2 regions of the Lacticaseibacillus jixiensis genome follow, and region 2 is predicted to be linked to the other one. Evidence: predicted binding sites of a transcription regulator. Region 2 holds the regulator's gene; the other holds the start of a gene.
What was found. The regulator HrcA, encoded in region 2, represses chaperone genes, less so after heat shock. The targets are predictions, from matches to a motif close to TTAGCACTCNNNNNNNNNGAGTGCTAA.
Positions count from the first base shown of each region.

Region 1: groES (co-chaperone GroES) is a predicted target of HrcA. The motif match lies at 1,726-1,752, and genes of this name have one in related genera.

Region 1 is NZ_BAAFPR010000002.1:60,892-64,317, reverse strand. Features, by position in the region: gene ACGG90_RS01685 (redox-sensing transcriptional repressor Rex) at 1-114, shown strand, start outside; gene ACGG90_RS01680 (LCP family glycopolymer transferase) at 488-1,561, opposite strand; gene groES (co-chaperone GroES) at 1,783-2,067, shown strand; gene groL (chaperonin GroEL) at 2,152-3,426, shown strand, end outside.
Region 2 is NZ_BAAFPR010000006.1:15,458-18,883, forward strand. Features, by position in the region: gene dnaK (molecular chaperone DnaK) at 1-248, opposite strand, end outside; gene grpE (nucleotide exchange factor GrpE) at 592-1,224, opposite strand; gene hrcA (heat-inducible transcriptional repressor HrcA) at 1,249-2,295, opposite strand; gene hemW (radical SAM family heme chaperone HemW) at 2,539-3,426, opposite strand, start outside.

The sequences.
Region 1 (3,426 bases), on a different contig from region 2:
GTGCCAAGTTACGTCCGCGTACAAAACGTCGACTTAGCTACCGAGTTGCAGACTTTGATCTACTTCCTGGAACATTATGGCGCCAACTTATCTGAACCTGATACCCAAGAATAAATCAGCGTTTGACCCGCTTGTCTAGCCGCTTTCAGCTAGCCAAGCGGTTTTTTATTTGCAGCAATCAAGGAGATCAATTTAGTAATGGTGTAGGATTGAGCAAATTGTTTAAGCCGCGCAACAGGGCATCATCATTGTGGAAAAATCAGCGAATGTTAACGTTGCCATATGCGAATCTTCGTGAAAGTGCAGTGTCTGCTGCAAGATCAAGCCAGATCCCACAACTTGAGTGATACAGTTTAAAGCGGCTATTACATTTAGCCGAGTGACATCATCACAAACGATTGCCGCGAATTTCCTCAATCGGCAGCGGTATGACGACAAACATCCCTGGTTCACACGGTTGGTGAGCCAGGGATATTTGTTGTTATTGTTAAAGATCCGGATTGTAGATCGTATAGGTTTGCGTCACTCCGCTGGTCCAGGAGAAACCAGCGTTGGCGTTGTTTTCTTTGATGTTTTCGTTGTTAAGCGTCGTTGGCTGCAGGCCCAGCGCTTGGCGCAGCTTGTCAGAGGTTTGCTGCAAGGTGTCGTTAGAAGGAATCTGATAGCTCAAATAGCTGCCGTAGGTGTTGGAGTATACATTGGCACTGGCGCCTTGCAAAGTGCCGCTGGTGATCTTTCCTGCCGCGGCACGATAATTGGTAAAGATGCTGGTCATGTCGGAGAAGGTCAAGTTGGTTTTGATGTTAGAAGAAACGGTTTTAAGCAGCTTGGTGAAGTTGGTCAAACTATGAAAAGAGATCGCCTTCTTTAAAATTGCTTTGATTACTTGCTGTTGACGCTTTTGGCGGCCATAGTCGCCTTGGGGATCTTCATGGCGCATCCGCGAATAAGCCAACGCATATTCGCCGTTAAGGTGCATCTTGCCTTTGGTGAAGTGTTGGCCGCCGGTGTGTGAATCAGAGAAGGAGAATGGCACATCAACGTCAATGCCGCCCACCGCATCGACAACTTTCTCTAATGCGCCCATATTGATGGTCATGTAGTATTTGATCGGAACGTCAGTCAGCTTTTTGACGGTATTGATCGCCATGTCTGAGCCGCCAACGTTATAAGCGGCGTTGATCTTTTGCATGTTGAATGATTTGGTGCCGATCAGTTGCGCCACAGTGTCACGCGGGATCGACACCATGGTGGTGGTTTTTTGCTTGGGGTTGACCACCGCGACGATCATGGTATCGGAATTCCCCTTATCTAAGCGACCATACGCGCCGGTATCCACTCCCAGCAATAACACGGCAAAAGGCTTCTTGTTTCTGATGTCGCTTGAGACTTTTTGACTGGTTAATCCGGAATAAGTGGCATCAACAGCGTATTTGGTTTGACTGTATAGACGCAAGGCGTATGCGCCAATTGAAAACAGCGCAACAGCCACGATCAGGAAAAGCCAGCGGCGCCACGCTGGTCTTGGCGACTGGCGGTGGCGAGATTGACGCGTTTGCATGTTGGGGCCTCCTCACAATGTTGCTTCTAGTGTATCACCCCAGCTGCAGGCGCGTCACGAGTGGGCTTGAGTTTAAGCACTTGTTAAAATCTAGCACTCTGAGGCAAAGATTGCTATTTTAGGGTTGCATTCTTTAGCCAAACTCGTTATAGTAGCAGTTGTGGTTAGCACTTAGACAATATGAGTGCTAAAATTCAAATCATTGTTATGGAGGGATTGCCTTGTTAAAGCCATTAGGAGACCGTGTTATCGTGCAGGTCGTTGAAGAAGAGGAACAAACCGTTGGTGGGATCGTTCTAGCCAATAACGCCAAGGAGAAGCCTCAATCTGGTAAGGTCGTTGCTGTGGGCGATGGCGCCCGCACCCCAGAAGGCAAAGTCTTACCGCTCAGCGTCAAGGTTGGCGACGTCGTGGTTTATGACAAGTATGCAGGTTCTGAAGTGAAGAACGACGGTGAGAAGTACCTGGTCTTACACGAGAAGGATCTCATGGCCATCGTTGACTGAGCAACAAGTAACGCGATTGATCCAGCGCGCACAAAGCTGCGTGCGTTAAATATATAAAATCAATTTTATGAGGTGAATGCACACATGGCAAAAGAAATTAAGTTCTCTGAAGAAGCTCGCCGTTCCATGTTGGCAGGTGTCGACAAGTTAGCAGACACAGTAAAAACCACCCTTGGCCCGAAAGGCCGCAACGTGGTGCTGGAAAAGTCTTACGGCGCCCCTGAAATCACCAACGATGGTGTCACCATCGCCAAGGGCATCGAATTAGAAGATCACTACGAGAACATGGGTGCCAAGCTGGTTGCCGAAGTCGCAACCAAGACCAACGACATCGCCGGTGATGGTACCACCACTGCGACTGTTTTGGCCCAAGCCATCATCCGTGAAGGCATGAAGAACGTCACCGCTGGTGCTAACCCGGTTGGTATCCGTCGGGGGATCGAATTAGCCACTGACGCTGCGGTCAAGGAATTGCACAACATTTCCCATATCGTTTCCGGCAAGAAGGAAATCGCCCAAGTGGCATCCGTTTCTTCCGCCAGCGAAGAAGTCGGTGAATTGATCGCCGATGCCATGGAGAAAGTCGGCAACGACGGTGTTATTACCATCGAAGAATCCAAAGGGATCAAGACTGAATCCGATGTTGTTAAAGGGATGCAATTTGATCGCGGCTACTTGTCTCAATACATGGTCACTGACAATGATAAGATGGAAGCCGATTTGGACAGCCCATACATCTTGATCACTGACAAGAAGATCTCCAACATCCAAGATGTATTGCCATTGCTGCAAGAAATCGTGCAACAAGGCAAGGCCTTATTGATCATTGCTGACGACGTTGATGGTGAAGCATTACCAACTTTGGTCCTCAACAAGATTCGCGGGACCTTCAATGTCGTTGCGGTTAAGGCACCAGGCTTTGGTGATCGCCGCAAGGAACAGCTGCAAGATATCGCCACTTTGACTGGCGGTACTGTGATCACTTCTGATCTTGGCTTAGACTTGAAGGACACCAAGTTAGAACAACTTGGGACTGCCAACAAGGTCACCATCACCAAGGATAAGACGACCATCGTTGAAGGCGCTGGCGACAAGGCTGCCATCGACGAACGGGTTGCCATCATCCGCAAGCAAATCGAAGAAACCACTTCTGACTTTGATCGTGAGAAGCTGCAAGAACGCTTGGCTAAGTTGGCCGGCGGGGTTGCTGTGATCAAGGTCGGTGCTGCAACTGAAACTGAACTTAAGGAACGCAAGTATCGGATCGAAGATGCTTTGAACGCGACACGTGCCGCGGTTGAAGAAGGTTACGTGGCCGGCGGCGGTGTCGCTTTGGTTGACGCAATGAAGGCTGTTGCG
Region 2 (3,426 bases):
TTATCGCCAACTTTTACCGTGTAGCCTGCTTCACCCATGTGCCGCTTGATGGAAACGATGGTGTCTGGGTTGGTGATCGCTTGACGCTTTGCGACTTCCCCGACTTGGATCTCGCCGTCTTTGAACGCAACGACGGAAGGCGTGGTACGGTTGCCTTCTGGGTTGGTGATGATTTTCGGTTCGCCACCTTCAAGCACCGCAACAGCGGAGTTGGTGGTCCCTAAGTCGATCCCAATAACTTTACTCATTGTCATACCTTCTTCTAAATTTTTGATTAACTAATTTTAATTGCCATAGCCTGCCAGGCGCCGGCAAGTGAACCAGAGCGGAGCAAAGCGAATTTAGCGATGTGTGTAAGCTGGCTTAAGCTGATGGCCGGTTTTGCCATAAGCTTGAGCCAACTTACACACAATCGCGTGCTTTGCGCAGCTCGACGATACCAGAGCGAAGCGGCGCGCTTTTAGCGGGTCAGGTAGCCTAGTCAGCGTGCTTGAGGCGCTTCTTGCCTCGAGTACGCTGACGTAGCTAGCTGCACCCGCGTTGCGCCACGCAGCTCGACGATACCAAAGCGAAGCGGCTCGACGCGGCGGCTTACTGTGCTACCACGACCATTGCTGGCCGCAACACCCGTTCTTTCATCTTGTAGCCTTTTTGCAAGACTTGCACGATGGTGTCTTTAGGATGATCGTCGTCTGCCGGCACTGTTTGCACGGCTTGATGCATGGTTGGGTCAAACTTGCCTTCGGCCGGTACGGCTTCAACGTGATTCTCGGTTAAGGCTGACTCTAAATGGCTATAAACCATTTCGACGCCTTTCTTCAACGGATCATCATCATCTTTGGCGCTGGCTAAGGCCCGCTCCAAGTTGTCTAACACAGGCAACACAGCAGTGGCGAGCTTTTGACCATCATATTGCAACAAGGTCGCACGCTCTTTCTTGAAGCGGTTGTTCATGTTGCTGATTTCAGCAGCGGCGCGCAAGTACTTGTCTTCGAAATCGTCGCGCTCTTGTTGCAGCTTCGCCACATCAACGTCGGCGTTATCAACTTGTTCGTCGAGATCTTGCGCCATTTCAGCGGCGATTTCGTCTTTCAACGACGGCTGAGCCTGCTTATCGGCTTGCTTAGCGTCTGCGGCTGCTGGTTTTGCTTGCTCAGGCGTTTCTTTGGTTGTTTGGTCTTTCGATTCTGCTTTGGTTTCCGGTGCTTTCTTATCTTCAGCCATAGCGGCCTCCTTCATTCAGTATGGTCACCCATCAAAGTGTGAATAATAATCGGTCAGCCGCTTGGCCAGTTCTTCACGAAAGGCGTCCAATAAGCCGATCATTTTGGAATACGGCATTTGCGTTGGGCCCAGCAAGGCGATCATGCCGGTGCCGTGGTCGCCAACCGAGTAACTGGCGGTGATCAAGCTCAAGTCGTCTAGTACCTCCGGCGTCAACTCGTGGCCCAAGCGCACATGGACGGTGTTGCTAGGCTTGACCGGACCAATCAATTGATTGATATCTCCTGTGTCGTCATCGATCAAGGAGAAGATCTGCTTGACGCGGCGCACATCAGAATCATCCAGATAATCCATTAAGTTCAAGCGGCCACCGACATAGAAGCGCTCAGCAGCGGCTTGTTTCAAGACGCTGCCGAACACATCCAAGAAGCCATCGGGGCTGGCCATGTATTTGAACAACAAGGCCGGCACGTCGCTTTGCAGCTTCTGAGCGACTTGACTCAATGGCAAGCCGACAAGTTGATCGTTGACGATGCGGATCGCCTTTTCGACTTCGTCAGTATCGATTTCTCCTGGCAAGGTGAACAACTGGTTGACCACATTGCCATTGTTAGTGACCAAGATCGCCATCACTTGATGGTTGCCCAACGGCACCATCCGAAAGCCGGTTAAGCGCAGATTCGCGACTTCCGGGCCTAAGGTGATCGCCGTGTAATTGGTCAGATTCGACAAAATCCGCGCTGATTGCTCAACGATCTCATCGATCTTGTAGAAATGTCCGCCGAAGCCTTGTTGGATCGCGGCGATTTCCGCCGGTGCTGCTTGCGCCGGTTCGACCAAGTTGTCCAAATAGTAGCGGTAGCCTTTAGTTGAAGGCACGCGTCCGGAACTGCTATGGGTCTTGGTAATCAAGCCTGCTTCTTCAAGTGCCGCCATGTCGTTACGGATCGTTGCCGAGCTGACATGGATCGGCAATTCTGCCATCAAAGTCTTAGACCCGACTGGTTGGCCGGTTTCCGTGAAGCTCCGGATGATCTCTTTTAAGACGAGCAGCTGGCGTTTCGTTAACATATTGCCACCCTCTTCTTAGCACTAACACTGATTGAGTGCTAACTCACAATTACTATACTAGCAACCACCGTTAGCATAGTCAACCCCCAGAGTGCTAAATTGCGAAAAAATCCCAGTGTTATCGCCATCAACACCACGTCATGCCTTGTTTCAGTATCGCCAATCATGCGCCGCGCCGCAACCGCCTTAAGTCTGATAAGCCTTTGCCAAAATAAGCCGTCGCCCAGTGCGACAGCTTATGGTTTACACCAATGGATCATCCAACAAGAACTGCTGGAACACCTCATTGCCTAAAAACATTCCTTTGTTGGTCAACCTAATACGGTCGCCAAGGTCTTGCATCAGGCCTTGAGCCACCAAGTTCGGCACCAATTCACCATAAACATCTTCGAGCTTGAGATGATAGCGCTGGGCAAAGCGCTGGCGGCTGACACCCATTCTGGTGCGCAGTCCAAGAAACATTTCTTCTTCGATTTGCTCTTCAAGCGGCACCAAGTGATGTTCGATCACCGGCAGCTTATCTTCATGCAGCGGCGCGAGATATTGCTGGATCGGGCCGAAATTGTGGTAGCGATCACGACCAATATAGCCGAACGCCCCGGCGCCGAAACCGAAGTAATGGGCATTCTGCCAATATAACAAGTTATGTTGGCATTCAAAACCCGGCTTGGCAAAATTAGCGATTTCGTATTGCTCGCGGCCGTTGGCGTGCATCAAATCAATGGCATCTTGGTACATATCAGCTTCCACGTCTTGGCTGGGCAAGGTGAGCTTGCCTTTGCGCATCAAGTTGTAGAAAATCGTTTTGCGCTCCAAGATCAGTGAATACGTTGAATAATGCGGCAGGTCCAAAGCCAGTGCTTCATGCAGGCTCTTTAAGAAATTGTCGCGGCTTTGGCCTGGCAAGCGGAAGATCAAGTCGATGGATAAGTTATCAAAACCCACTTTGCGGGCATTGGCAATGGCTTGATAAACATCTTTGACCCGGTGGATGCGCCCGATGCGCTTCAAGATCTCATCATCGAAGCTTTGCACGCCGATGGACAAGCGATTGACGCCGTTATCATGCAGTACCTGGAGCTTGGCGGTGTCTTGCAAGTCATTGGGATTGGCTTCGAAGGTGAACTCCCC